Regions from separate parts of the Noviherbaspirillum sp. L7-7A genome, predicted to be linked through region 2. Evidence: predicted binding sites of a transcription regulator. Region 2 holds the regulator's gene; each other region holds the start of a gene.
What was found. Region 2 encodes sigma-54, which starts transcription at its own class of promoters, with help from an activator protein. Its sites were predicted from a motif close to TGGCANGNAANCTGCTTT; they were not measured.
Positions count from the first base shown of each region.

Region 1: KTQ42_RS10925 (CmpA/NrtA family ABC transporter substrate-binding protein) is a predicted target of sigma-54. The motif match lies at 2,733-2,750, and genes of this name have one in related genera.
Region 3: pedF (cytochrome c-550 PedF) is a predicted target of sigma-54. The motif match lies at 4,728-4,745, and genes of this name have one in related genera.

Region 1 is NZ_JAHQRJ010000001.1:2,408,574-2,417,976, reverse strand. Features, by position in the region: gene KTQ42_RS10945 (aminoacyl-tRNA deacylase) at 1-127, shown strand, start outside; gene plsY (glycerol-3-phosphate 1-O-acyltransferase PlsY) at 164-769, shown strand; gene tsaD (tRNA (adenosine(37)-N6)-threonylcarbamoyltransferase complex transferase subunit TsaD) at 840-1,865, opposite strand; gene KTQ42_RS10930 (ANTAR domain-containing protein) at 1,954-2,577, shown strand; gene KTQ42_RS10925 (CmpA/NrtA family ABC transporter substrate-binding protein) at 2,855-4,108, shown strand; gene ntrB (nitrate ABC transporter permease) at 4,137-5,078, shown strand; gene KTQ42_RS10915 (ABC transporter ATP-binding protein) at 5,089-5,895, shown strand; gene KTQ42_RS10910 (DUF4136 domain-containing protein) at 5,914-6,564, opposite strand; gene hemL (glutamate-1-semialdehyde 2,1-aminomutase) at 6,665-7,948, opposite strand; gene KTQ42_RS10900 (hydroxymethylpyrimidine/phosphomethylpyrimidine kinase) at 8,017-8,841, opposite strand; gene KTQ42_RS10895 (rubredoxin) at 8,937-9,089, shown strand; gene KTQ42_RS10890 (response regulator) at 9,257-9,403, shown strand, end outside.
Region 2 is NZ_JAHQRJ010000001.1:3,741,984-3,751,386, reverse strand. Features, by position in the region: gene KTQ42_RS17125 (HAD family hydrolase) at 1-214, shown strand, start outside; gene lptC (LPS export ABC transporter periplasmic protein LptC) at 211-807, shown strand; gene lptA (lipopolysaccharide transport periplasmic protein LptA) at 853-1,407, shown strand; gene lptB (LPS export ABC transporter ATP-binding protein) at 1,409-2,152, shown strand; gene KTQ42_RS17105 (RNA polymerase factor sigma-54) at 2,165-3,649, shown strand; gene raiA (ribosome-associated translation inhibitor RaiA) at 3,725-4,093, shown strand; gene KTQ42_RS17095 (hypothetical protein) at 4,243-4,476, shown strand; gene KTQ42_RS17090 (enoyl-CoA hydratase/isomerase family protein) at 4,675-5,775, shown strand; gene KTQ42_RS17085 (deoxyguanosinetriphosphate triphosphohydrolase) at 5,815-6,972, opposite strand; gene aroKB (bifunctional shikimate kinase/3-dehydroquinate synthase AroKB) at 6,975-8,612, opposite strand; gene pilQ (type IV pilus secretin PilQ) at 8,709-9,403, opposite strand, start outside.
Region 3 is NZ_JAHQRJ010000001.1:1,779,717-1,789,119, forward strand. Features, by position in the region: gene KTQ42_RS08085 (ABC transporter substrate-binding protein) at 1-72, opposite strand, end outside; gene KTQ42_RS08090 (FAD:protein FMN transferase) at 208-1,206, opposite strand; gene KTQ42_RS08095 (4Fe-4S binding protein) at 1,223-3,355, opposite strand; gene KTQ42_RS08100 (transporter substrate-binding domain-containing protein) at 3,330-4,160, opposite strand; gene pedF (cytochrome c-550 PedF) at 4,222-4,689, opposite strand; gene KTQ42_RS08110 (sigma-54-dependent Fis family transcriptional regulator) at 4,963-6,855, shown strand; gene KTQ42_RS08115 (hypothetical protein) at 7,006-7,671, shown strand; gene KTQ42_RS08120 (hypothetical protein) at 7,671-8,276, shown strand; gene KTQ42_RS08125 (hypothetical protein) at 8,273-8,785, shown strand; gene KTQ42_RS08130 (hypothetical protein) at 8,788-9,403, shown strand, end outside.

The DNA.
Region 1 (9,403 bases), 1.3 Mb from region 2:
CATCCTCGGGCTGGAGCGGATCTATATCAATGGCGGCCGGCGCGGCTACCTGGTCGGTCTCGATCCGGCCGTTCTCCCTACGATACTCCCGGTGACCGCTGTATCATGCGCGCTGGCCGGACAATAGCCGGCGCCGATATCATCAACAAGACCCAGGGAGTCTATGCATACCGTTCTGTTCGCCGTTGCCGCCTATCTGATCGGCTCCATTTCCTTTGCCGTAGTATGCAGCCGGCTGTTCGGCATCGCCGATCCGCGCACCTACGGCTCGAAAAATCCAGGCGCGACCAATGTGCTGCGCAGCGGCAACAAAAAAGCGGCCATCGCCACGCTGATCGGCGATTGCGCAAAGGGCTGGTTCGCGGTCTGGCTGGCCATCCGCCTGGGGCCGCAGTTCGGCGTGGAGGAGGGCGGCATTGCGCTGGTGGCGATCGCGGTCTTTCTCGGCCACCTGTGGCCGGTGTTCTTCCGCTTTGTCGGCGGCAAGGGGGTGGCTACTGCGCTGGGCGTGCTGCTGGGACTGAATGTCTGGCTGGGGCTGGGAACGCTGGCCACCTGGCTGATCATCGCCTATGCCTTCCGCTATTCATCGCTGGCGGCGCTGGTATCCAGCCTGTTTGCGCCATTCTTCTATGTGCTGCTGTTCGGCGTCGATGTGCAATTGCTGGCGGTGGTGGCGATGAGCGTGCTGCTGGTCTACCGGCATGGCAAGAATATCGCCAACCTGATCAGCGGCAAGGAAAGCCGCATCGGCAGCAAGAAGTCGTAGCGGCTGTTTTTAGAACCTGTTCAGGATCGCGGTCCGTCACAGGTTCCGGCAGACGACGCCCGCGCTACTCTCAAATACGCAGTTCATCCAGCGGCCAGCGCGGCCGCACATTGAAGGCATAGTCCTTCTGCGCCGCTTCCGGCTGCAATTGCAGCCGCATCGCGCCGGCAAAGGCGATCATTGCGCCATTGTCGGTGCAGAACTCCAGTTCCGGATAAAACACCCGGAAGCGCTTCCTGGCAGCAGCCGCATTCAGCGCTTCCCGCAGCTGGCGGTTGGCGCCGACGCCGCCGGCAATCACCAGCCGCTTCAGCCCGGTCTGCTTCAGCGCGGCCAGGCATTTCGCCACCAGCACTTCCACGATCGCATCCACGAAGGCCCGCGCCACGTTGGCCTTGTCCTGCTCGCAGATATTGGTGATGTTGTTCTTCACCAGCGTCAGCACCGCGGTCTTGAGCCCGGAAAAGCTGAAGTTGAGATTCTTCGAATGCAGCATCGGCCGCGGCAAAGTGTAGACGCCCGGATCGCCGAATTCCGCCAGCCGCGAAATCGCCGGACCGCCCGGATAGCCCAGGCCCAGCAGCTTGGCCGACTTGTCGAAAGCTTCGCCAGCCGCATCGTCCACCGTCTCGCCCAAGAGCATGTAGCGGCCCACGCCATCGACCCGCATCAGCTGGGTGTGGCCGCCCGATACCAGCAGCGCCACGAAGGGAAATTCCGGCGGCTCGCTGGCCAGGAGCGGCGACAGCAGATGGCCTTCCAGGTGATGCACGCCCAGCACCGGCTTGTCCAGCGCCAGGCCGAGGCCGCAGGCGACGGAGGCGCCGACCAGCAGCGCGCCGGCCAGGCCGGGGCCCTGGGTGTAGGCGATGGCATCGATCGCGTGGCGGTCGGCGCCGCCATCGGCCAGCACCTGCTCCAGCAGCGGCAGCGCGCGCCGGATATGGTCGCGCGACGCCAGTTCCGGCACCACGCCGCCATATTGTTCATGCATGGCTACCTGGGAATGCAGGGCATGGGACAGCAGGCCGCGCTGCGTGTCATACAGGGCCAGGCCGGTTTCATCGCAGGAGGATTCGACGCCGAGGACTATCATTCAGAAGGACCGGAAGAGGGTGGCAAGCTTTTTGCAAAGCGGTATTGTAAAGGAAAGCGCCCCTGCGCTTATCACACCCATGACCTCCATGACCGATTCGAAACTGCTGCGTATTGTCGTTGTCAATTCCCTGGTTCCCACCGACGGCGCGGATGCCGCCGCCATCGAGCGGGCCGAGCGCGCCCGCACCCTGCGCATCAGCCTGCTCGAAGCCGGCTACAACATCCTGGCCGCGCTGCCGCCGGATGCCAGGCTGCAGGAGCAGATCGCGCACCTGCAGCCGGACGTGATCATCGTCGACGCCCAGTCCGACGCCGCCCTGAAGGAAGTGGTGTCGGCCACCACCAATGCGCCGCGGCCCATCATCTGCTTTTCCGAGGACGGCGACCGCGACCGCATGCATGCGGCGCTGGAGGCGGGCGTATCGGCCTATGTCGCCGCCGGCCTGTCGGCGGACTGGGTCAAGGCCGTGCTGGACGTGGCCGTGGCGCGTTTCGAGGTGGACCGGAAGCTGCGCGACGAGCTCTCCGAAACCCGCATGAAGCTGGCCGAGCGCAAGGTAATCGAGCGCGCCAAGGGCCTGCTGATGGAGCGCCACCGCTGCAGCGAGGACGACGCCTACCGCAAGCTGCGCCGCCTGGCCATGGACAAGAACCTGAAGCTGTCCGATGTGGCGCAGCGCATGATCGACGTGGCCGACCTGCTCATTTGATGCGCACCACAGTCGGGCCATGTTCCGGGCATGGCCTGCACGTTTCCCGCCGCACTCCGCCGTTTCCCCCTTAAAACCCCGCGCTCTCCTGGTGCGTCGCACAGGCGCAGGGCAAATCATGCCTCGCGGTGAAGCAAACCGATTTCCGCCCGTGCTGGCATACCCCTTGCTGTAAGGCAGTGAGCGCCAAGGAAGGCGCGCAACACGGTAGTGGGTTGCGGCCAATGGTGGCCGCGATCTTGTGGGCTTTGCTCCCATTTCTCGACGCAAGGAAGCCATGACAGCGAAAGCAGACAAATCATCATTGACCCGCCGCGGCATGCTCAAGGCGGGCGCCGCGGCCGGCCTCGCCGGCGCCTTCAGCGCCTTATCCACCCGCGGCGCCTGGGCCGCCGGCTCGGACAAGCCGGAAAAGGAAGAGGTCAAGGTCGGCTTCATTCCGCTGACTGACTGCGCCTCGGTGGTGATGGCATCGGTGCTGGGCATCGACAGGAAATACGGCATCAGGATCACGCCCTCCAAGGAGGCTTCCTGGCCGGGCGTGCGCGACAAGCTGGTCAATGGCGAGCTCGACGCCGCCCATGTGCTGTATGGCCTGATCTATGGCGTGCACCTGGGCGTATCGGGCCCGAAGAAGGACATGGCGGTGCTGATGACCCTGAATAACAATGGCCAGGCAATCACGCTGTCGAAGAAGCTGGTCGACAAGGGCGCGGTCGACGGCCCATCGCTGGCCAAGCTGATGAAGGCCGAGAAGCGCGAATACACCTTCGCCCAGACCTTCCCGACCGGCACCCATGCGATGTGGCTGTACTACTGGCTGGCGGCCAACGGCATCGACCCGATGAAGGATGCCAAGATCATCACGGTGCCGCCGCCGCAAATGGTGGCCAATATGCGGGTCGGCAACATGGACGGCTACTGCGTCGGCGAGCCCTGGGGCCACCGCGCCATCGCCGACGGCATCGGCATCACCGCCATCACTACCCAGGACATCTGGCGCGACCATCCCGAGAAGGTGCTGGGCACCAGCGCCGAGTGGGTGAAGAAATACCCCAACACGGCGCGCGCGCTCACGGCCGCGGTGCTGGAAGCCAGCAAGTGGATCGATGCGTCGCTGTCGAACAAGAACAAGATGGCGGAAACCATCGCCGACAAGTCCTATGTGAACACCTCGGTGGACGTGATCAACCAGCGCATCCTCGGCCGCTACCAGAACGGCCTGGGCAAGACCTGGGACGACCCGAACTACATGAAGTTCTTCAACGACGGCGCGGTGAACTTCCCCTACCTGTCCGACGGCATGTGGTTCCTGACCCAGCACAAGCGCTGGGGCTTGCTGAAGAACGACGTCGACTACCTGGCCGTGGCCAAACAGATCAACCAGATCGACCTCTACAAGGACGCCGCCGGCATGGCCAAGGTCAGCGTGCCCAAGGACGCCATGCGCAGCAGCAAGCTGATGGATGGCGCGGTATGGGACGGCAAGAATCCGCAGGCCTATGCGGCCTCCTTCAACATCAAGGTCTGATCGACCGCCAGCCAGAACAGGAAATGCCATGAGCGCTGTGATGAAATCCCTCGACCCTCTCAACCCCCTCGATCCCCATGCCACGCCCGGCGCCGCCAACCCGGCCGGCCAGGCCGTGGTGTCCGTCCCGGCCGCCCCGGCGCAAAAGCCTGCAGCCCGCGCCAGGCCTGCCGGCACGCCCTGGCGGCTGCGCCTGCGCACGCTGGCCGGCGTGGTGCTGCCGCCGGTGCTGGGCATCGCCTTCCTGGTGCTGATCTGGCAGATCGTCTCGGTCAGCAGCAGCGGCATTCCGTCGCCGCTGGCAACGCTGGACGAAGCGGTCAAGATCTTTTCCGACCCGTTCTACAGCAAGAGCCCGAATGACCAGGGCATAGGCTGGAACCTGCTGGCCTCGCTGCAGCGGGTGGCGGTAGGCTTTGGCCTGGCGGCCGCGGTCGGCATCCCGGCAGGCTTTCTGATCGGCCGCTTCCGCATCCTGGCCGCGATGTTCAACCCCATCATCTCGATACTCAAGCCAGTGTCGCCGCTGGCCTGGCTGCCGATTGGCCTTTTGGTATTCAAGGCCGCCAACCCGGCATCGATCTGGGCCATCTTCATCTGCTCGATCTGGCCCATGATCATCAACACCGCGGTCGGCGTGCAGCGGGTGCCGCAGGACTACATGAACGTGGCGCGGGTGCTGAACCTGTCGGAATGGAAGATCCTGACCCGGATCCTGTTCCCGTCGGTGCTGCCCTACATGCTGACCGGCGTTCGCCTGTCCATCGGCACCGCCTGGCTGGTCATCGTGGCGGCGGAAATGCTGACCGGCGGCGTCGGCATCGGCTTCTGGGTGTGGGACGAATGGAACAACCTCAATGTGCCGCACATCATCATCGCCATCTTCGCCATCGGCCTGGTCGGCCTGGTGCTGGAGCAGGCGCTGGTCATGCTGGCCCGCGCATTCACCTACGAAGATGTCAAGAACTGAGGACAGGATCATGGACAACCGGAAATTCATTGAGATCCAGGACGCGCACATGTCCTTCAACACCCGCAACGGCGTGTTCCAGGCGCTGCGCGACATCAACCTGACCGTGGCCAAGGGCGAATTCATTACCCTGATCGGGCACTCGGGCTGCGGCAAGTCCACGTTGCTGAACCTGATCGCCGGCCTGCTCAAGGCCAGCGGCGGCGCGCTGCTGTGCGCCAACCGCGAGATCGCCGGCCCGGCGCCGGAACGGGCGGTGGTGTTCCAGAACCATTCGCTGCTGCCCTGGCTGACCTGCTTCGAAAACGTCTACCTGGCGGTGGAACGGGTATTCGGCGCCAGCGAGAGCCGCGCGCAGCTGAAGGAGCGCACCAATGCCGCGCTGGCGATGGTGGGCCTGGCCCATGCGGCCCAGAAGCGTCCCAATGAAATCTCCGGCGGCATGAAGCAGCGCGTCGGCATTGCGCGCGCGCTGTCGATGGAGCCCAAGGTGCTGCTGATGGACGAGCCCTTCGGCGCGCTCGATGCGCTGACCCGCGCCCACCTGCAGGACGAGCTGCTGAAGATCGTCGCCCGCACCAGTTCCACCGTGGTGATGGTCACCCATGATGTCGACGAGGCGGTGCTGCTGTCGGACCGCATCGTGATGATGACCAATGGCCCGGCGGCCACCATCGGCGAAATCCTGCCGGTGGAACTGGAGCGGCCAAGGGAGCGGGTGGCGCTGGCGCAGGATGCGCGTTATTCGCAGTACCGCACCGCGGTGCTGGAATTCCTGTACCACCGGCAGGCGCACCCGGCCAAGGAAGCGGCCTGAGGGCAGCGATGGCCCGGCTCAGTTGGCGGGCTCGACCTTGAGCTCCAGCACACGCGGCACGCCGCTGGGTCCGGGAAAGTCGGCGAAGGCGCTCTTCACCATGGCGGGCATGACGGTTGCCAGCGATGGCGTCTGGCCCTGGCTGTTGACCGTCGCCTGATACAGGTTGCGGCCATCGGCGGCGCGGCCGATCGTGATCTTCAGCTGCCGGCTGTAGACGACGAAGCGCCGCTCCACCGGCTGCACCACCGGCGGGCCAAACCAGAACGGATCGGCGAACGGGCTGTAAAAGCCGTAGGGATAGCGATACCGGCCAAAGAAGCCCGGTCCATACCAGGGGTCGACCACCACCGGCTCGACCACCCGCATGTCGCGTGCATCGACGTGGTAATCGAGGCTGACGTTCAGGCGTCCGCGTTCCGACTCGGCAAAGCCCAGGCGCTGCAGTTCGGCGCGCACCAGGTTTTCATAATTGCGGTATTCCAGGTCGTTGGCCTGTGCAGTGTCGCGCCGGAAGGTGTAGCTTTTCTCGCCCGTGTCAGTAGGCCATTCATGAAACGCCGTAACCTCGCTGCGCACGATGGTGCCGGCGCAGCCGGCAAGCATCAGCGCAAGCAGGATTGCGAGCCACGGCAGAAGCCGCCGCGCCATTTGGCCAGGAAGATACATATCGGACTCCCTCATGCAGATGGACTCATTCTGCGCCGCCGCCATGCCGCCTGCAGCGCCATGGCAAGGGCGGCATGACGGCAAGCAAAGCCGCGCCGCGTCAGGCGATGGCGGCAAAGGCGGTGCGGGCCGCTTCCACGGTGGCATCCACCACCGCATCGTCATGCTGCGCGGAGAGGAAGCCGGCCTCGAACGCCGATGGCGCCAGGTAGACGCCGGCGTCCAGCATCGCATGGAAGAAGGCATTGAAGGCGCTCTTGTCGCACTTCATCATCTCGGCATAGGAGCGCGGCACCGCCTGGGCGAAATAGATGCCGAACATGCCGCCCACCGAGTCGCCGCAGAACGGCACGCCGGCCGCCCGCGCCGCTTCCGTCATGCCTGCCACCAGGCGTGCGGTCTGGGTCGACAATGCCTCGTAGAAGCCGGGCGCCTGGATCAGCTTCAGCGTCGTCATGCCGGCCGCCACCGCCACCGGATTGCCCGACAGGGTGCCGGCCTGGTACACGCCGCCCAGCGGCGCCAGGTGCTTCATGAGGTCGGCGCGTCCGCCGAAGGCTGCCACCGGCAGGCCGCCGCCGATGACCTTGCCCAGCACCGTCATGTCGGGCGTGATGTTGTAGATCGACTGCGCGCCACCCAGCGCCACCCGGAAGCCCGACATCACCTCGTCGAACAGCAGCAGCGCGCCGTGCCTGCTGCAGAGGCGGCGCATGGTCTGCAGGAATTCCGGCGTGGCCGGCAGCAGGTTCATGTTGCCCGCCACCGGCTCGACGATCACGCAGGCAATGCGGTCGCCGACCCTGGCAAAGGTGTCTTCCAGCTGCTGCGGGTCATTGAAGTCCAGCACCATGGTGTGGCGGGCGAAGTCTTCCGGCACGCCCGACGAGGTCGGATTGCCGAAGGTCAGCAGGCCGCTGCCGGCCTTGACCAGCAGAGAATCGGCATGGCCGTGGTAACAGCCCTCGAACTTCACCACCAGGTCGCGACCGGTGGCGCCGCGCGCCAGGCGCAGCGCGCTCATGGCCGCCTCGGTGCCCGAGGACACCAGCCGCACCTGCTCCAGCGAAGGCACCAGTCGGCAGATTTCCTCGGCCATCAGCACCTCGCCCTCGGTCGGCGCGCCGAAGGACAGGCCGCGCTCGGCGGCTTCCTGCACCGCCTTGATCACGGTCGGATGGGCATGGCCGACGATGGCCGGCCCCCAGGAGCCGATGTAGTCGATGTAGCGGCGGTCGTCGGCATCCCAGAAATAGGGGCCGGCGGCGCGGGTGATGAAGCGCGGCGTTCCGCCCACGGAACGGAAGGCGCGCACCGGGGAATTGACGCCGCCTGGCGTGGTGCGCTGGGCGCGTTCAAACAGGATGTCGTTATTCGAGGTCATGGTAATCGCTTTATCAAGGTTGGCGCGGAGCTTGCCCGGAGCTTGCGCGGCGGCGGGCAGGGGCGCGGTCAGGCCATTTCGTCGGTGTCGCGGGCCCAGAACAGGCGGTCCGGTATCAGCTTGCCCATGCCCATCCGGCCGGCATGGGCGAGGGCAGCTACGATGAATTCCTGCGCTTCCAGCACGGCTTCCGGCACATCCAGGCCATTGGCCAGCATCGCCGCGATGGTGGCCGACAGCGTGCTGCCGGCGCCGCTGAAGGCGCCGGGCTGGCGCGCCCAGCTGTCGTGCCGCACCCGGCCGGACTCGTTGAACAGGCTGTTGGCCACCTTCTGCACGTCATCCGGCGCATTGGTCACGAACACGTATTCGCAGCCCATGTCGACCAGGTGCATCGCATCGTCGGCCAGCATGTCGCGGCTGCTGGGCTCGCGCCAGGTTTCGGCCAGCCGCGACAGTTCCACCGCCGACAGCAGCAGCAGGGTGGTCTGCGGCACCAGCAGTTCGCGCACGGCCACCAGCAGGTCCTCGCCGTCGCTGCCGAGGTCGGGCATGCGGCTGGAGAAGGGGTCCAGCACCAGCGCAATGTCGGGATAGTCGGAAACGATCTCGGCAATCACCGAGACATTCTCGATGCCGCCCAGGTAGCCGACCTTGAAGGCCGACACCGGCATGTCCTCCAGCATGACCCGGGCCTGGTCCGACACCCAGTCGGCCTCGATGGTCTGCGCATCCTCGACGCGGGCGGTATCGCCCACGGCAAGCGCGGTCACGACGGAAAGGCCATGGCAGCCCATCGCGGCGAACGAAGCCAGGTCGGCCTGTATGCCGGTCGCGCCGACCGGATCGGCGACATTGAAGCTCATCACGAGCGGAGAAGTTTGGTTTTGCACAGGGACTAGATTAAGATATCCGACTTTGCATTTTACTTGAAGGGCAGTACACCGTGAGCAATGACACAACAGCCGCAACCGACTACAAAACCTGGATGTGCCTGATCTGTGGCTGGATCTACGACGAGGCCGAAGGCCTGCCGGAAGAGGGCATCGCCGCCGGCACCCGCTGGGACCAGGTGCCGATGAACTGGACCTGCCCGGAATGCGGCGCGCGCAAGGAAGACTTTGAAATGGTCGCGGTTTAACAATTTGACATTGGCATTTCGCGCATTCGTGCGATTGCCAATAGCAATTTCCCAAGCATTCGCATAAATACCACGTCAGGGAATGATGGCCCCGTAATGCCGATTTAACGATCTTGCTTTTAGTCATGAATGCGCCGTATATTACGAAGCTTCAACAGGATGGCGCCATGACAACACCTACTGAAAACGTCGCCCTGAAAATCATGGTGATCGACGACAGCAGCACGATCCGACGGTCGGCAGAGATTTTCCTGGGGCAGGCCGGGTACCAGACCGTTCTGGCGGAAGACGGTTTCGACGCGCTGGCGAAAATG
Region 2 (9,403 bases):
GAGCGGCTTCATCGGCGACGACGTGATCGACCTGCCGGTGCTGACCCGCGTGGGCTTTGCCGCCAGCGTGCCGAACGGCCACCCCGAAGTGCGCTCGCGGGTGCACTACGTCACCAATGCCGGCGGCGGCCGCGGCGCCGTGCGCGAACTGTGCGACTTCATCCTGCGCGCGCAGGGCAACTACGAGGCGGCGCTGGCGCCGTATCTGAGATGAAGCAGGATCGCCGCCGCTTCAGCATGGCGCCCATGCTGCTGCTGGCCACGCTGCTGGCGCTGGGCAGTTTCTGGCTGCTGCAGATCACGCGCGCGCCGGACAACAGCGCCGGCCCGGCGGCGGCGCGCACCGAACCCGATTACTACGTCGACAATTTCAATTTCGTGCGGCTGTCTGCCACCGGCGAGGCGCAGTACAACATTTCCGGCAAGCGCATGGTGCACAATCCGGCCGACGACACGCATACGATCGATTTGCCCGTCATTAACAGCCTTGCCCGCGAGAGGCCGCCAATGACAGCGCGCTCGGAGCGGGCTATCGTCGAACCGGGCGGCGTCAAGATTCACATGTACGACAATGTCAAGCTGGATCGCCCGAAAACGCCGCAGGCGGAAAATTTCCATCTGGAGTCCGACTACCTGATGGTATTGCCCGACGAAGACATCATGCGCACCGACAAGCCGGTGCGCCTTACCCTGGGCGGCTCGACGCTCAACGGCGCCGGCATGGTAGCCAACAATGCCACCGGCGAACTCAGCCTGGCCAGCCGGGTGCAGGCAACCCTGCCGCCGCGCCAGACCGCCATCCGCTGAAAGCGCGACTGGAAAATCAACAACGCATTACCTTAGAGAAGAGTGATGAAACAACTCCACGCATGGTTCATTCTGCTGATAGGCATGGCCGCGGCAGGCAGCTCGCTGGCTGAAAAGGCCGACATGACCAAGCCCACCAACATCGAGGCCAACCAGATGGCCTACGACGACGTCAAGCAGATCAACACCTTTACCGGCAATGTCGTGCTCACGCGCGGCACCCTGATCCTGAAGGCCGACCGCATGGTCGTCACCCAGGACCCGGCCGGCTACCAGTACGCCACGGTCTACGCCAAGCGCGGCGAGAAGGCCACCTTCCGGCAGAAACGCGATGGCGGCCCCAATCTCTGGATAGAAGGCGAAGCCGCCGACCGCATCGAGTACGACACCAAGACCGAGGTCGCGAAGTTCTACGTCAGCGCCAGGATTCGCCTGCTGGAAGGCGCCAGTCCGACCGACGAGGTCGAAGGCGAATTCATTTCCTACGACAGCAAGCAGGAGTTCTACTCGGTCAACAACACGCCCAGCAGCAACAGCAAGGCCGGCGCCGGCCGCATCAAGGCCATCATCCAGCCACGCAACGACACCAGGGCGCCTTGAGATGGAAAACAGCATCCTCAACGTGCAGGGCCTGCAGAAGAGTTATGGCGCGCGCCAGGTGGTGCGCGACGTCTCCCTGCATGTCGAAAGCGGCCAGGTGGTGGGACTGCTCGGCCCGAATGGCGCCGGCAAGACCACGTCGTTCTACATGATCGTCGGCCTGGTGCCCTCCGACGCCGGCACCATCGACGTGGACGGCGTCGACATCTCGCGCCTGCCTATCCACCGCCGCGCTGTGCTGGGCCTGTCCTACCTGCCGCAGGAAGCCTCGGTATTTCGCAAGCTCACCGTCGAGGAAAACATCCGCGCGGTGCTGGAGCTGCAGCGCTACGAGGGCAAGCCGCTGTCGAAGGAGCAGATCGCGAACCGGCTCAATGCCCTGCTCTCCGAACTGCAGATCGAAAAGCTGCGTGACAACCAGGCGATGTCGCTGTCCGGCGGTGAACGCAGGCGTGTAGAAATCGCGCGCGCCCTGGCCACCAGCCCGCGCTTCATCCTTCTGGACGAGCCCTTTGCCGGCGTCGATCCGATCGCCGTCATCGAAATCCAGCGCATCGTGCGTTTCCTCAAGGAGCGCAATATCGGCGTGCTTATAACGGACCACAATGTCCGCGAGACGCTGGGCATTTGCGACCATGCCTACATCATCAATCAGGGCGTGGTGCTGGCCAGCGGCCGCCCGGACGACATCATTGCCGACGAGTCGGTGCGCCGCGTCTATCTCGGCGAGCACTTCCGGATGTAAGAAAAGGCACAAATGAAACAGACACTTCAACTCCGCGTATCCCAGCATCTTGCGCTGACGCCGCAACTGCAGCAGTCGATCCGGCTGCTGCAGCTCTCAACGCTGGAACTGCATCAGGAACTGGAACAGATCCTGTCGGAGAATCCGCTGCTTGAACGTCTGGATGATCCGCTTGACCATTCGATCAGGCTGCTGGCCGACGGCTCCGTCAGCAGCGCACCCACCTCCACGCCAAGCAGCGACGCACCCGCTTCCGATGCCGCCCCTTCCGCGGAAGGCGAAGGCGGCTTCGAGGCCGGCGAAGGCGGCGGCGAAAGCAGCGATAGCGGCGCCGATGCCGACTGGAGTTTCGACGACGTTGCGCGGACGTCCAAGGCGCCGGAAGACGACGACGCCCGTCCCCAGATGGAAGCGCATGAGCTGACCCTGCGCGAGCATCTGCTGGAACAGATGCGCGTGACCGTCCAGAATCCGCGCGACCGCGCACTGGTTGAACTGGTCATCGATGCGCTGGATGACAACGGTTATCTGACCGAGCCGCTGGAGGAGATCCACGCGCGACTGCCGGAGGAACTGGAAGTCGAGATCGAGGAGCTGTCGATGGCGCTGAAGCTCTTGCAAAGCTTCGACCCGCCCGGCGTCGGCGCGCGCGACGCGTCGGAATGCCTGGCGCTGCAGATCAGGCGCATGCCCCGCGTTCCCATGGTGACGCGCCGCACCGCGCTGCAGATCGTCGAGAAGCACTTGCAGCTGTTTGCCCAGCGCGACTTCAACAAGTTGAAAAAATCCCTGGACTGCGACGAGGAGGACCTGCGCGAGGCCCAGGTAGTGATCCGGCAATGCAATCCGCATCCTGGGGCCATGTTCGCCAGCGACGCATCCGACTATGTCGTGCCCGACGTGATCGTCAAGCGCGGCAAGAACGGCTGGCAGGTGACACTGAATCACGAGGTGATGCCGCGCCTGCGCGTCAATGCGCTGTATGCCAACATCCTCAAGCAGAGCAAGGGCGAAGGCTCGATGAGTTCACAGCTGCAGGAAGCGAAATGGCTGATCAAGAACATGCGCCAGCGTTTCGATACCATCCTGCGCGTGGCCCAGGCGATTGTGGACCGCCAGCGCAATTTTTTCTCTCATGGCGCCGTGGCAATGCGACCTCTTGTGTTACGAGAAATAGCTGATACACTGGGTTTACACGAAAGCACCATCTCGCGTGTGACAACACAGAAATACATGCTCACGCCGCATGGCATGTTCGAGTTGAAGTACTTCTTTGGCAGCCATGTTGCAACCGATGCAGGCGGCGAAGCCTCATCGACTGCAATCCGGGCGTTGATCAAACAACTCATAGGAGCCGAAGACCCGAAGAATCCATTTTCCGATAGTCGCATCGCAGAAATGCTGGCGGAACAGGGTATGGTCGTGGCACGCCGTACCGTCGCAAAATATCGGGAAGCCCTGAAGATCCCTCCAGTCAACCTGCGCAAGTCCTTGTAGTTTTTTGCAGCATGTAACTCGCTGACATGTTTCATCTTCAGTGAAACCTCTGCCGGCCTTTCACAGGAGCGTAGTATGAATCTCACCATCAGTGGACATCATCTCGAAGTGACTCCCGCAATTCGTGAATACGTGCAAGGCAAGCTTGAGCGGATCAAGCGCCATTTCGACCATGTCATTGATATAGCGGTCATCTTGGCCGTTGATAATCTCCCTGAGAAAGAAAGGCGCCAGCGCGCCGAGATCACCCTGAGGCTACGGGGCAAGGATGTGCATGTGGCCAGCATTGCGCAGGACCTGTACGCCGCCATTGATACGCTGATCGACAAGCTCGATCGCCAGGTCTTGAAATACAAGACCAGGATCCAGGACCATCAGCATGCCGGCATCAAGCGCATGATCGAGGAAGATAGTGACGGCACCGCGGCGGCACCGGCTGCCTGAGCCACACAGCGCATTCCCGTAAAATGCATGAACGCAGGGCGCTCCAAGCGCCTTGCATAAAAAACCACAGTTCGAAAATACTGTTTATACATACAGTACTTGTGATACATTAACGCCATGTTCAACGTTTCTGCCCTGGAGAAGACGTCATGGCGCAATTCAATACTACCGCAAGCAATCCCCTTTACCTCGATCAGGCACCAGCCGGCTTCATGCTGCGCGTAGGCCGCCGAGAAATGCGGATCCGCCGCGAAGTGCGGAAAAATCAATACAGCGTCAATCCCATCATTGATTGCCGCCCTGGCGATGATCCCGGCCACCTGCAAATGCTGCTGTTCAATCGCTGGACTGTGGTTCTGGCCAAGGCAAGCGCAGCACATTAAATTTCTGCAGACCGGTATCCGCACGCTCGGAGGCCGGTTCACATCAGGCTGCGTTTCCTGAATGTTGCTAAACTATGCACCTTCATTAACGCGCCTGACAACGAAGCACAAGGGAATTTCCTGGAGACGGCCGGCACAGGTGGTCTGGCTTTAAGGATGGCAAAGGCATTTTTGTCAGGCGCTTTTGACCAGGCCAATATGAGCGGACACCTTACCGGCACAATAAGAAACCATATCGGTTTCATGACCCTTGATCGGGCCAAGGCATTGAATGCCTTATCGCTGGACATGATAAGAGCGCTCACTGCGCTTCTGCGTGAATGGCAAGCCAACGAGGATGTCTTCGCAGTCGTCATACGATCAAGCAGCCAACGGGCTTTCTGTGCGGGTGGCGACATCCGGTTCTTTCATGAAGTCGGCACGGCGGGTCCCGCTGGCGGCAGCGCATTGCTGGAAGATTTCTTCACCGAAGAATACGCACTGAATCACCTGATTCATCATTACAGCAAGCCATACATTGCGCTGATGGACGGGATTGTCATGGGCGGCGGCATGGGAATATCGCAAGGTAGCGCACAGAGCCAGTTACGCATCGTGACTGACAAGACCGCGATGGCGATGCCTGAAGTGCATATCGGTCTGTTCCCGGATGTAGGCGGCGGCTATTTCCTTTCCCGTCTGCCAGGCAAGCTGGGCGTGTGGCTGGGGCTGACTGGACAAACCATCGCCGCCGCCGATGCGCTCTACGCCGGACTGGCCGATCTCTTTCTTCCCTCGGCCGCACTGCCGGAACTGCTGACCATGCTTGAGACGGAGCCAATGGCAAGCGGCAAGCAGATTACGGAAAGAATAAGCCGCTTTGCAGCGCCCTATCGTTCCGAAGCCGATCCCGAGAACAGCATGCTGGCCCGGCAGCGGGCGGAAATCGACCGTCACTTCGCGCATGACAGCATCGCCGCCATCATGACTTCGCTTGCGGGCGATAACAGTGACTTTGCAGACAAGTCATTGAGCGCGATGCATCGCGGTTCTCCTTTGCTGCTGTGCGTGACGCTGGAGCAGTTGCGACGCGGTGCCACGCTGTCAGTGGCCGATTGCCTGCGCATGGAACGCGTGATGATCCGACGCTCGTTCGAAGGCACCGAAGTGCTGGAAGGCATACGGGCGCGGGTGATTGAAAAGGACAATGCGCCGCGCTGGATGCCAGCCAATGTGGCGGAAGTCAGCGCCGAGCAGGTCAGCGCCTATTTCGTGGAGGCCTGGCCTGATTACGCCCATCCGCTACGCGATCTAGCCTGATTGAATTACTTGCCCGCCGTGCCATCGCGCACGGCGGCTTCAGGTTTCCTCGATGGCAAACAGGCGCCTGTGTTCACGCATTGCATAACGGTCGGTCATGCCCGCTATGTAATCCGAGACGCTGCGTGCCTGCAAGGCAGTGTGCTGCGCTTCATCCACGCCAGCATCGCGCGCAAGCTGATAGGAAGGCGGGAGAAGCGCCGGTTCCTGCATGAAGATGCTGAACAGCTCCGTCACGACGCGACGCGCCTTGCTGGTCATGCGGTTGACCTGGTAATGCTGATACAGGTTCTTGCGGAGGAAGCGCTTGAGCAATAGCGCTTCGCTGCGCATGCTTTCTGAAAAGGCAATCAGGGGGCCGGCAATCCGGACTTCCTCGACGCTTTGCACACCGCTGGCGCGTATGCGCTCCCTGGATGTATCGATCAGATCGATGATCAATGCATTGATCATCCGGCGCACCGTTTCATTAATGGCGCGGCGTCCACCGATTCCTGGGAACGCAGCTTCCGCCTCGCGCTTGTGACGAGCGAAGAAATCGATGGTTTCCAGTTGTTCTACCGTCAACAGGCCCGAGCGCAGTCCGTCATCGATATCATGGTTGTTGTAGGCAATTTCGTCGGCCAGGTTGGCCAGTTGCGCTTCCAGCGTTGGCTGCTTCTTTTCCAGAAACCGCTTGCCGATGTCGCCAAGCTCCGCGGCATGCGCGGCAGTGCAATGCTTCAGGATTCCCTCGCGCGTTTCGAACATCAGGTTCAGCCCGTCGAAACCGCCATAACGCTGTTCGAGCATATCCACCACGCGCAGGCTTTGCAGATTGTGCTCGAATCCGCCGTAGTCCTTCATGCAGACATGCAATGCATCCTGGCCGGCATGGCCAAATGGCGTGTGACCAAGGTCGTGCGCCAGCGAGATCGCCTCCACCAGGTCTTCATTCAAACGCAGGTTGCGCGCAATCGAGCGGGCAATCTGCGCGACTTCGATGCTGTGCGTCAGCCGGGTCCGGAACAGGTCGCCCTCATGGTTGACGAAGACCTGGGTCTTGTATTCCAGCCGCCGGAAGGCGCCGCAATGCACGATGCGATCGCGGTCACGCTGGAATTCCGTGCGCGATGTGCTCGCAGGCTCAGCATACCGTCGCCCCTGGGAATGCGATGATGTCGCAGCATATGGGGCGAGGTAGGCTTCAAAGTCCATGATCAGCTTCTGGTACAGGCTTTCAGGGTTTCCAGCAACACTTCCTGCGGCACGGTCGTCATGATGGGCTTGCCGAGTGGCTTGAGCAGAATGAAGCGAATCTGCCCGCCTTCATTCTTCTTGTCGACCTGCATCAGCTCGAGCCAGCGCTCCGCGCCAAGGTCAGGCGCGACATCAGGCAAGCCTGCAGCCCGCACCAGTGCTGCGACCCGGTCCCGCGCGCTGGCATCGATGTAGCCCAGCCGATGGGACAAGTCTGCAGCCATCACCATGCCACAGCCCACCGCCTCGCCATGCAGCCATTCGCCATAACCCATGCCGGATTCGATCGCGTGGCCGAAGGTATGTCCGAAATTCAGGATGGCGCGCAGCCCGCCTTCGCGTTCGTCCTGGCGCACGACGTCCGCCTTGATCTCGCAAGACCGCCTGATTGCATAGGCCAGTGCAGCCGGGTCACGCGCCAGCAAGGCATCGATATGCGCTTCGATCCAGTCAAAAAATGCCGCATCGATGATTGCGCCATGCTTGATCACTTCGGCAAGGCCGGCGGACAGCTCCCTGGCGGGCAGCGTGTTGAGCGTGGACGTGTCGGCAATCACGGCCTGGGGCTGGTAGAACGCCCCTATCATGTTCTTGCCCAGCGGGTGATTGATGCCCGTCTTGCCGCCAACCGAGGAATCCACCTGGGCAAGCAGGGTTGTGGGCACCTGCACGAAAGGCACGCCGCGCATATAGGTTGCCGCCGCAAAGCCCGCCATGTCGCCGATGACGCCGCCGCCCAATGCGATGATGGTGGTCTTACGGTCGCACTGGTCGGCCAGCAAGCCATCGTAGATGCGCTGCAGGTTTTCCCAGGTCTTGTGCTCTTCGCCATCCGGCAGGACGATGCGTGTCACCTGCTTGCCAGCGGCTAGCAGCGACTGTTCGACCACCTCAAGGTAAATGGGAGCGACAACTGTATTGGTGACAACGGCAGCGCGCTTGCCGGCAACGGCATCCACGATACCGCTGCTGTGGGCCAGCAGGGACTGGCCGATCACAATCGGATAACTGCGCTCGCCCAGTTCGACATTCAGGGAAACGCTTTCGGTCGCGGAAACAGCCTGGTTCATGGCATCGGTACGGGACACAGGCGCACTGGCAAGCTCGCGTCTTGCTGCAAGACTATCCAGTTGCGCCACAATGGATTGGACCAGGTATTGTACGTTAGGGCGCCCGGTCTCGATCACGATGTCAGCTACTTCTCTGTAATAGGGTTCGCGCTGGATAGTCAGTTCTTCCAGGCGGCGACGCGGATCGGCTGTCTGCAGCAGCGGCCGATTCTTGTCGTGTCCGGTGCGTTGCAGGATGCTGTTGACACCGGCGCGCAGGTAGATGACCAGACCGCGCGACTTCAGGTATTCGCGACTTTGCGGATTGAGGATGCTGCCACCGCCGGTCGCCAGCACGATGCCATCGCAGGCAGTCAGGTCGCGGATCATGTCCGCTTCCCGCTGACGGAAGGATGCTTCGCCTTCGATTTCAAAAATCAGCGGAATCGACGCGCCGGTACGCGCTTCAATTTCGTGGTCGGAATCAAAGAAGCGTTTATTGAGTTTTTTTGCGAGCGCGCGGCCGACTGTCGTCTTGCCGGAACCCATCAGTCCTACCAGAAAGATGTTGCCCGTGCCCTCTTTCGGGATTACCACGGGCTTCGTGCAGTGCAGGACACTGCCTTCAGGAAATTCAATTCTCTTTTACCTCACGGCCAGTTTATCGCTGAGAACCTTGGGCGTCAGAAAGATCAGCAATTCGGTCTTGTCGGCCTTGCGTGCTGTTTGCCTGAACAGGTTCCCCATGACCGGTATGTCACCAAGCACCGGTACTTTGTTGATTGTATCGCGATCTTCCTGGATATAAATACCGCCGATTACGACCGTGCCGCCATTTTCGATTAACACCTGGGTCTTGACATGCTTGGTATCGATCGCCAAGCCGTTCGTGGTTTGCTGTCCGACGCTGTCCTTGTTGACGTCGACATCGAGAATCACATTGCCGTCAGGCGTGATTTGCGGAATGACTTCCAGCTTCAGGTTTGCCTTGCGGAACGAAAGCGCGGTGGCGCCACTGCTTGTAGCAGTCTGATAAGGCAACTCAGTGCCCTGCTCTATGGTGGCCTTGAGTTGGTCGGCGGTGATGACGCGCGGGCTGGACAGGACCTTGCCCTTGCCATCCGACTCGAGTGCGGACAATTCCAGGCTGATGAAGCGTGTCGCCGCGGAGTTGAACAGCGTCAGTGCGACGGAGCCTGCGGCGGCGCCATTGATGGCGGCTGCTGGCAGATTGACTGAATTCCCCTGTATGGGCGTCGGCACATTGGTGGTCAGTCCCTGCTGGCCGCCAATGTTGGCAGCGTTGTTCTGCACGCCAAAACCGAGCTTTGCACCGAGAT
Region 3 (9,403 bases), 2.0 Mb from region 2:
CAGTCCACAGACGGCAAGAAAGAGCATGGCTAACAAAAGGGAAAAACGGTTCAGCACGGAGATTGAAGACATGGCGGGATGGTGGGATGACGAGAGGATGAACGACGACGAAAACGAGGGCATGGTAACAGCAAATGCCGGCGCGCCTGACTTGCAACGAGGCAAACCCGAACCTGCCGCCGGCAACACGACTCCACAGGCAGGCCACTATCCCGCCACCGGCAGCAAGCGCAGCCCGGCGCTGTGCCAGCGCCGGCCAGCCTTGTCGATGGCCAGCAGGTCGACGCCCTCGATGCCGGCAGCCAGGGCAAGCGAGCGCTTTGCGCCCATCACCATGCAGGCGGTCGACAGCCCGTCGGCCAGGATGCCGGTGGGCGCGACCACCGTCACTGCGGCCAGTTCCGCCGGCGAGGCGCCGGTGGCCGGGTCGAAGATATGGTGGCGGCTGAAGTCGGCGCTGAAGGCGCTGGCATAGTCGCCGGAGGTGGCGACGCAGCGGCCGTCGAGTTCGAGCGCGCCGGCATAGGCGTCTGCCCGGCGCGGGTCGCGTACGCCCAGCGTCCAGGCCCTGCCCTGCCCGGCCTGGCCGAGCGCGCCGAATTCGCCAGTGTCGATCAGCGCATGGCGGATGCCGCGCGCCGCCAGCGCCGCCCGCGCCAGGTCCAGCGCATGGCCCTGGGCGATGCCGTTCAGCGTAATTGCCATGCCGGGGCGCAGGATGACGCCGCCGGCATCCGCGCTCATGCGCCGCCAGCCGATCAGTGGCAGCGCCGGCGCCCGGTCCAGGCCCTGACGCGCCAGGTCCCACAGCGGCTGGACGGTGATGTCAAAAGCGCCGTCGCTCAGGGCCGACAGCCGGGCCGCTTCCCGCAGCACCGCCAGCAGATTAGCATTGGGCTGCGCCAGGTACCCATCGCGGTTCAGGGTATGCACCTGGCTGCCTGGCCGGTAAATGCTCATCAGCGCGTCGACCGTGCGCGCCTGGGACAGCGCATCCGCAATCGCCAGTTCGGCCATGCGCTGATCGTCATGCAGCACCTTGACGCTGATCTCGGTGCCGAAGGCGAGGTCGGCGCCGGCATACATGCGCAGCCTTGCCTGCGGCCCGCGGGCCAGATCGCCGGCGGCCGGCCGCAGCAGGCCCCAGCCCAGCGCGCCGGCCGTGCCCAGACCCATTGCGGCGGAGAGGAAGGTACGGCGTTGCATCGCGGCTCCTTTCAGATCAGGCAGACAGGGAATGCACGGGAATGACGCGGGCGCGCTTCTTCTCCATAATCAGCGGCGCGCACAGGGCGTCGCTCTGGTGGATCACCACGCAGTCCATGCATTGAAAGCAGTCTTCATAGCGTATTCCACCGTCCGGGCGGATCGCCTCGTACTCGCAGCGGTGGCGGCAGGTCTGGCATGGCTTGCCGCATTCCTTGCGGCGCGGCAGCCAGTCCAGCAGCCGAAAGCGACCCAGCACGGCCAGCCCGGCGCCGAACGGGCACAGGTAGCGGCAGAAGAACTTGTAGACCACCGCGCTGCCCAGCAGCAGGCCGCCGGCATACAGCACGAAAGGCCAGGAACGCACGAAGTTGAGGGTGATCGCGGTCTTGAATGGCTCGGCTTCCACCAGCGCGTCGGTCCAGGCCGGCGCCAGGAACACGCTGGCCAGAATCGCCGCCAGCGCCAGGTACTTCAGCAGCTTGAGCCGGGCATCGGTGGCACGCCGCAGCCTGATCTGGGGTACCCGCAGCAGGCGCGCCGCCTTGCCGACGAATTCCTGCAGCGCGCCGAACGGGCACAGCCAGCCGCAGAAGGTGCCACGGCCCCAGACCAGCAGCGACACCAGCACGAAGGCCCACAGCGACACCGACATCGGGTCGTACAGGAAGAAGGACAGGTCGCGGCCATCGCGCATGGCCTGCAGCAGGCCGGTCAGGTTGACGATGGAAAGCTGGCCCTGGGCATACCAGCCGATGAACAGCGCGGTGAACAGCAGGTACGCCTGGCGGAACCAGGCGAAGCGGCGCCGGTTGGCCGTCAGCGCTCCCTGCCGCGCCAGCGCGACCGTCAGCACCAGCAGCCCGGCTGCCAGCAGCGCCAGGTCGGGCCAGCGCTGCCGCCATACCGCAACCCAGGTCCTGTCGTTGGCGGCAGGCGCATCGTAGAAGCGCGCCGGCAGCGCCAGCCGGCTGAAAAACTCCCGATGGAAGCGTTCCGGATAGATCATGCCCTTGGCGCGCCTGACCACCAGCGCCAGTTCCAGCGGGTGCGCCAGGTCCAGCCCGGACTGGGCAATGATGCGGAATACCCGCAGCGACTTGCCGCGCAGGGCAGGCTCCGTGGTCTTCAGGTCAAGGTCCAGGTCGCGCATCTCGATGGCCAGGCCGTTCTGCTTCAGCAGCAGGCGATCCGGCGCGGTGCCGGCCACGAAGTCGTCGCCGATGATGCCGTAGCGCCCTTCATACAGCACCAGCAAGGCATGGTCGCCGGGATCGAGCCGGCCTGACAGCTTGTTCCACGATGCCGGCGTGAGCAGGTTGCGGCCGACGCTGGGCACCGACGCCAGCGCGACATGGAAGTCGCTCATCACGGCGTCAGGCCGGGCCAGCGCCTCGGCATCGATGCCGGCCGCGGCGGTGTCGGCAAATGCTTCCTCGACCTGGCGGTTGGTCAGCGTCACATGCTGTACCAGCCCTTCCCTTTGCAATGCCTCGAAGGAGAGACTCTCGAACACATCCGGCTTCAGGCGCGCGATCTGGTCCGGGTCGGCCGCGCCGGCAAAGCCCAGCCTGGCCCGCGCCACCTTCAGCGCCGACGACAGCACGCTCTGGTTGATGATGCGCACCGAGGCGGTGGCCTTGGCCACGCCGTCGATATGGACCACATTGCCGTCCTGCTTCGGGCCGGCCCGCGGCGCGGTGTCGATGGCAATGCTCTGGTTCAGCGCCAGGCCGCGATACTGGCTGGCAAAGCGCGCCATTGGCGCCTCGCCCAGGCCTTCCAGGAATACCGGCTCATGGTGCGACACCACCCGCACGTCAAGGAACTGGCCCTTCGGATCGATTGCCACCAGCAGATTGATCGGCACGCCGGAAAAGCCGGGCACCGGCGCGAAGTCGATCGACTCGAAGGCATAGCCCACCAGCTCGGTGGCGGTGGCATTCTGGCGCAGCAGCGGCCAGACCGGCAGCGTGGCGTCGCGCTCGCCCACCATCAGCGGCGACGGGAAATAGCGGGCCATCGCGTCGCGCGTGAGCGCGCCGGCCGCCGCCGGCGCGGCAACGATCCATGCCAGCAGCAGCCAGGCCAATGCCGCGCGCAGCACGGTGCGCTGGATTGCCCTAGGGCGTGACGGGCTGGACGCCATGCCTGGCGAAGATGCGGCCCATTTCACCCGAGGCGGTCAGTTCGGCCAGCGCCTGCTGCAGCGCCTGCGCCAGGTCGCGCGCCTCCTTCTTCACCGCCATGCCGATCGCCCAGCCTTGCGAGGGCAGCCGCTGGAACGCCACCTGCTGGATGCCGAAGCGGGAATCGTCGCGCAGCACCGACTCGATCTCCGAGCGGTGCGCCAGCACGCCGGCCAGCTTGCCGGCCTTCAGGTCCTGCAGCGCTTCGACCGCGGTCGGATAGATGCGCACCTTGTCGCGGAACTTGCCATCGCCCTCGCCCAGCAGCAGCACGGCGGCGATCGACACCTTTTCCACGCCGATCTCGCGCCCCTGCAGCGAGTCAAGGCCGTCGAAGCGCGGCACCGCTTCCTTGCTGTAGGCCAGGCGCACGGTCTCGCGGTAGTACGGCGCGAAGATCTCCACCTTGTCATTGCGGGCGACCAGGAAGCGGTCCACCGGCACATGCAGCATCACGTCGGCCGGTCCGTAGCCGAGGTAATGGCCCTTCCACACCATGTTGCGCAGGTCGTCGCCCACTTCCTCGCCAGCCGGAAAGGGCAGGAGCGCCATCTTCAGGCCCAGCTTTTTCGCCAGCGCGTCGGCGATATCGACATCGATGCCGCCAGCTTCAGAGGAAAACGGCGCCATGTCCTTGTAGACCGCCACCTTGAGGGAGCCGGACTGGCGGATCTTGTCCATGTCGGCGCTGGCCGGCGCGGACATCGTCAGCGCAACGCAGGCCAGGATCAGTGCGGCCGCGCAGCGGATGAGGGAAAAAAACATGAGGGTCTCCAGTGTTCTTATGCGGCCGCCCTCGTTGCGGGGCGGCCTGGTTGCTGCGACGTTACTTCACCTCGCGCCGGGTTTCCAGGTAGGCCTTGATGGCCCATACCGCTTCCTGGTTCAGCACGCCATCGAACGGCGGCATGTAGACCGCGCCGTTGCGCACCTTGCCCTTGCGCACGCTGGTGCTGAAGTAATCATCGTTGTCCTTGATGCAGGCCTTGCGCTTTGCTTCGACCTTCTGCGTCATGCAGTCGCGGTCGAGCAGGCGCAGGTCCGGCGCGATGCCGCCCGAAACCGCATCGATCCCGTGGCAGCGTGCGCAGTTGGCACCATAAGCCGAGGCGCCAACTTTTTGCGCCTCCTTGTTGTCGCGATAAGGATTCTCGGCGGCCCACTTGTCGCCCAGCGGCGGCAGCGACTTGGTGTCGACCACCTGGGGCGTCACATCGCCATGGGCATGCGCCACCGGCGAGAGGAAGGCGGAAGCCGCCAGGACCAGAGTGCAGAGGAAGGATGTGTTGCGCATGGAATGTCTCCTGGGTATAAAAAGCGAATGCCATCCCTACCGCAATTGCCGTGCCAGCCGCCATTCAACCTTGTCGGGCGGGTTGTTCGGTAAACGGTTGCGCCATTTCTCAACAGGTGTACCATTGCGAAAAAAAACAGCAACTTAAAGTGCATCAAGACCAAAAACCAAGAAGGAGCGGTTATGGCAGGAGACAACACCGGCGGAGCCGGTAACGGCGTTCGGGCAGGCGCGGGAACAGATGGCATGCTTTCTGCAATCTGTTCGAACATCATGCTTAATGAATCCCATCAGCGTTGCGCGTCCTACGGCCTGTCCGAGACCGAGCGCCCCGACTTCAGTCCCATCGGCCGCAGCGACCTGAGCCTCCTGGTGGAACAGAACCGCGTGCTGCATACCCATGCCCTGCCGGTGATGGAAACCCTGTACGAGCAGATCGTCAATACCCACAACATGGTGGTGCTGACCGATGCCAACGGCGTCATCGTGCATGCGCTGGGCGACGCCGACTTCCTGGAAAAGGCCAACCGCGTGGCGCTGCAGCCGGGCGTTTCCTGGTCCGAGGAGGGCAAGGGCACGAATGCGATCGGCACCGCCATCGTCGAGAAGAAGCCGACCCTGGTGCATGCGAACCAGCACTACCTGGTGGCCAATCATTTCCTGACCTGTTCGGCCTCGCCCATCTTCAATCACCAGGGCAATGTGATCGGCGTGCTCGACGTGACCGGCGACCAGCGCAGCTACCATCAGCACACCATGGCGCTGGTGCGCATGTCGGCGCAGATGATAGAGAACAACCTGTTCGCCGCCGCCTTCGACGAAGCCATCACCCTGCACTTCCACAGCCGCCCGGAATTCATCGGCACGCTGATGGAAGGCATTGCATCATTCTCGCCGAGCGGTCGCTTCCTGTCGGCCAGCCGCAGCGGCCTGTTCCAGCTTGGCCTGCCGCTGTCGGCGCTGCAGACGCATACCTTCAGCTCCCTGTTCGGCCTGCCGGTGTCGTCGCTGTTCGACCATTACCGTACCGCCGCGCCATCGCTGCTGAACCTGTGCCTGCATAACGGCGTGCGGGTCTATGCCCGTGCCGAGATGCGCCGCACGAACATGGTGTTCCATAACATGACAGCGTCCGCGTCGGGCCAGGAAGCGCCAATCCAGCAATCCAGGCCGGTCGTGCCGACGCGGTCCGAATCGTTCGACAATGCCGGGCGCCGGCTGTCCAGCCTGCGCTACCTCAATACCGGCGACGCCCAGGTGCAGCGGCTCATCGACAAGGTTGGCAAGGTGCTGGGCCGGGACATTTCGATCCTTGTTACCGGCGAGACCGGCACCGGCAAGGACTTGCTGGCGCAGGCCATCCACAACGATTCGCCGCGCAGCGGCGGGCCTTTCGTCGCGGTGAACTGCGCATCGATACCGGAAACCCTGATCGAGTCGGAACTGTTCGGCTATGAGGACGGCGCCTTCACCGGCGCGCGCAAGAAAGGCAGCATCGGCAAGATCCTGCAGGCCAATGGCGGCACCCTGTTCCTCGACGAGATCGGCGACATGCCGGTCAGCCTGCAGGTGCGGCTGCTGCGGGTGCTGCAGGACAGGATGGTCACGCCGCTGGGCAGCACCAAGTCGATTCCGGTCAATGTCGCGCTGATCTGCGCCACCAACCGCAACCTGCGCGACATGATCGCCCAGGGCACTTTCCGCGAAGACCTGTATTACCGGCTCAACGGCCTGGTGGTGAAGCTGCCGCCGCTGCGGGAGCGCACCGACCTTGAAGTGGTGATCAACCGGCTGCTGGCAAGCGAGTCCGACGGCCAGCCATGCAAGGTGTCGGCGGAAGTCATGCGCATGTTCAAGCAGCACAACTGGCCGGGCAACTTCCGCCAGCTGACCAACCTGCTGCGCACCGCCATCGTGATGCTGGGCGACGATAACGAGATCGGCGTCGACCATCTGCCTGACGACTTCCTGGAAGACATCAGCCATGCACGTCGCCAGGAAGTGGCCGACACCGTGACCCGCGTGGTGAGCGACATGAGCACGCTGGAAGACGTGGAAGCCTCGGTGATCCGCAAGTCGCTGGAAGCGCATGGCGGCAACGTGTCCGCCACGGCGCGCGCGCTGGGCGTGTCGCGCAATACCATCTACCGCAAGCTGCATCACTAGGGCACGCCACTCGCTGCCCGGCTGTCCCAATTTGCAACAGCATTGTTTCCCGCTGGAGCAGCGCGGACGCCGGGCCGGCTTTCTACGGTGTCCGTGCCGCGGGGCATGGAAATTGCGTCTGTCTCCCATCATAAAAACGATGGAGACACCATGCAGCGCGACGCCGCTTCCGCCGACACGCTTTTCCTGACCTGGCTGGCCTTTGCCGGCGTGCTGCTGTTTGCCGCGGCGCTGCTATGGCAGTACGGCGTCTGGCGCATGCTGCTCGATGCCGACCCGACCGGCATCACCATGACCATCGTCGTCATCTTCGCCGCAGCCACCCTGTGGTGCGGCCGCCGCAGCCAGCGGCTGTGCGCCGAGCGCGCCAGCATGGACGGCTGGCGGCGCGGCACGCACGGCAGGCTGCACGGCCACATCGACGATTACTTCCGCAACCTGCTGGCGCAACAACCGGCCGACGCAGGCGCGCGCGGCCGCCTGGCCGAGGTGCTGGCCGAACGGCTGCATGGTCCCAACGATGGCGCCTGGTGGGTCAATGGCATCCAGATCAAGCTGGGCCTTTTGGGCAAGGTGATCGGCTTTTCCATCCTGGCGATCCAGATCTCGCGGCTGGAGAGCTTCGACCCGAGCCAGACGCAGGACCTGCTCAAGACCCTGACCGGCGGCCTCGGCATCGCGCTCCTGACCACCGCGGTGGGCCTGGTGGCCAACATGCTGCTGGGCCTGCAGCTGACCCGGCTCGACCGCTGCGCCGATGAACTGCTGGCGGACGCGATGCAGTATGCCGAGACCACGCTCGGACAGGCTACCTGATGCCAAGGCGGCGCAGCCGGCGCGACAGCGATGTCGACCCGTTCTACGACATGCTGTTCAACATCCTGATCGCCTTCGTGTTCTGCTTCATCATCGCGGTGCTGGCAATGAACCCGAAGGCGAAGAAGGCAGGCGACGTGCCGGCCAAGGCGGAATTCATCATCACGGTCAGCTGGCCCGACAACGATCCCAACGACATCGACACCTGGGTGCAGGACCCGGCCGGCAACCTGGCCTGGTTCCGCCAGCGCGAAGGCGGCCTGATGCACCTGGACCGCGACGACCGCGGCACCGTCGGCGACACCCTGCTGGTCAATGGCCGCGAAGTGATCAATCCGCTGAACCAGGAAGTGGTCACATTGCGCGGCTTTGCGCCCGGCGAATACACCGTCAACGTGCAGTACTACGAAAGCCGCAACCAGTCGCCGGTGGACGTGACCGTATCCGTGGTCAAGGTCAATCCGCGCGCCGACGTCGTCTATTACGGCAGCGTCAGGCTGCCCGCCAAAGGCGCGGAGCGCACTGCGGTCCGCTTCACCGTCACCGCCGACGGCGGCGTCGCCGACATCAACACCCTGCCCAAAACCATCGTCCAATCACCATGACCGATCATTCCCTGCTGCTGACCCTGCTTTATGTCGCCCTGGCCTTCCTGCTTTTGCTGCTATGCCTGGCAACGCGCTGGCCGCTGTGGGTCAAGGCCGGCATGGTGTTGCTGGTGACCGCTTCCTACTTCGTCGCGCAGGCCGCATTCCAGGGCATGCTGGGCTGGCCGGCGCCGAACACGCCGCCGGAGAAATTCGTGCTGCTGGCGGTGGTGGTGGAAGAGCCCGACAAGGAAAGAAAGCAGCAGGGCGCGCTCTACATCTGGGTCAATGCGCTGCGCGACAACAAGCCGGCGCCGGAGCCGCGGGCCTACAAGCTGCCCTATGCGCGCGACCTGCATGCGCTGCTGGGCGAGGCGATGAAGAAGAACCGCCAGGGCGTGAGCCAGATCGGCTCGACCGAGCCGCCGGCGCTGGGCGCCAGCAATTCGTGGCTGCGCAACGCGGCCGACCCGAAGATCAAGATCCGCATCAGCGACGCGCCCTCCCCTCAACTGCCGGAGAAATGAGCATGCGCGCAATCACACTGCTCGCCTGTCTGTTGCTGGCCGGCTGCGGCCCCAGGGACAGCACCTCCTACTTCCCGCTGCAGCCCGGCGCCCACTGGACCTATGCGGTAGAGACCGAAAGCGACGGCGCCACCAGCCGCGGCCAGCAGACCATACGCGTGCTCGACGAACGCGTCTACGACGGCAAGCCGCTGTTCATCCGGCGCAGCGAGACGCCCGACAACATCGGCGTCGAATACTGGCTGCGGGAACGGCCGGACGGCATCGTACGCATTGCCCAGCGCCTGGACCTGCAGGAACAGGCCAGCCTGGATGAAGCGCCGCGCATGGTGCTGAAGCTGCCGCTGAAGATCGGCGACAGCTGGCGCACGCCGACCGTGGCCTACACCGTGCTGCGCAAGAATGAATATCCGCGCGAGATCAAATACGGCCGCCCTTTGCAGATGACCTACACGGTCGAGGCGCTGGACGAAAAGCTGACGGTTGCCGCCGGCAGCTTCGAACATTGCGCCCGGGTCGCCGGCCATGCCGAGATGACGCTGTTCACCGACCCGGTACGTGGCTTCAACAAGGTGCCGGTGATCACCACCGAATGGTATTGCCGTGGCGTCGGCCTGG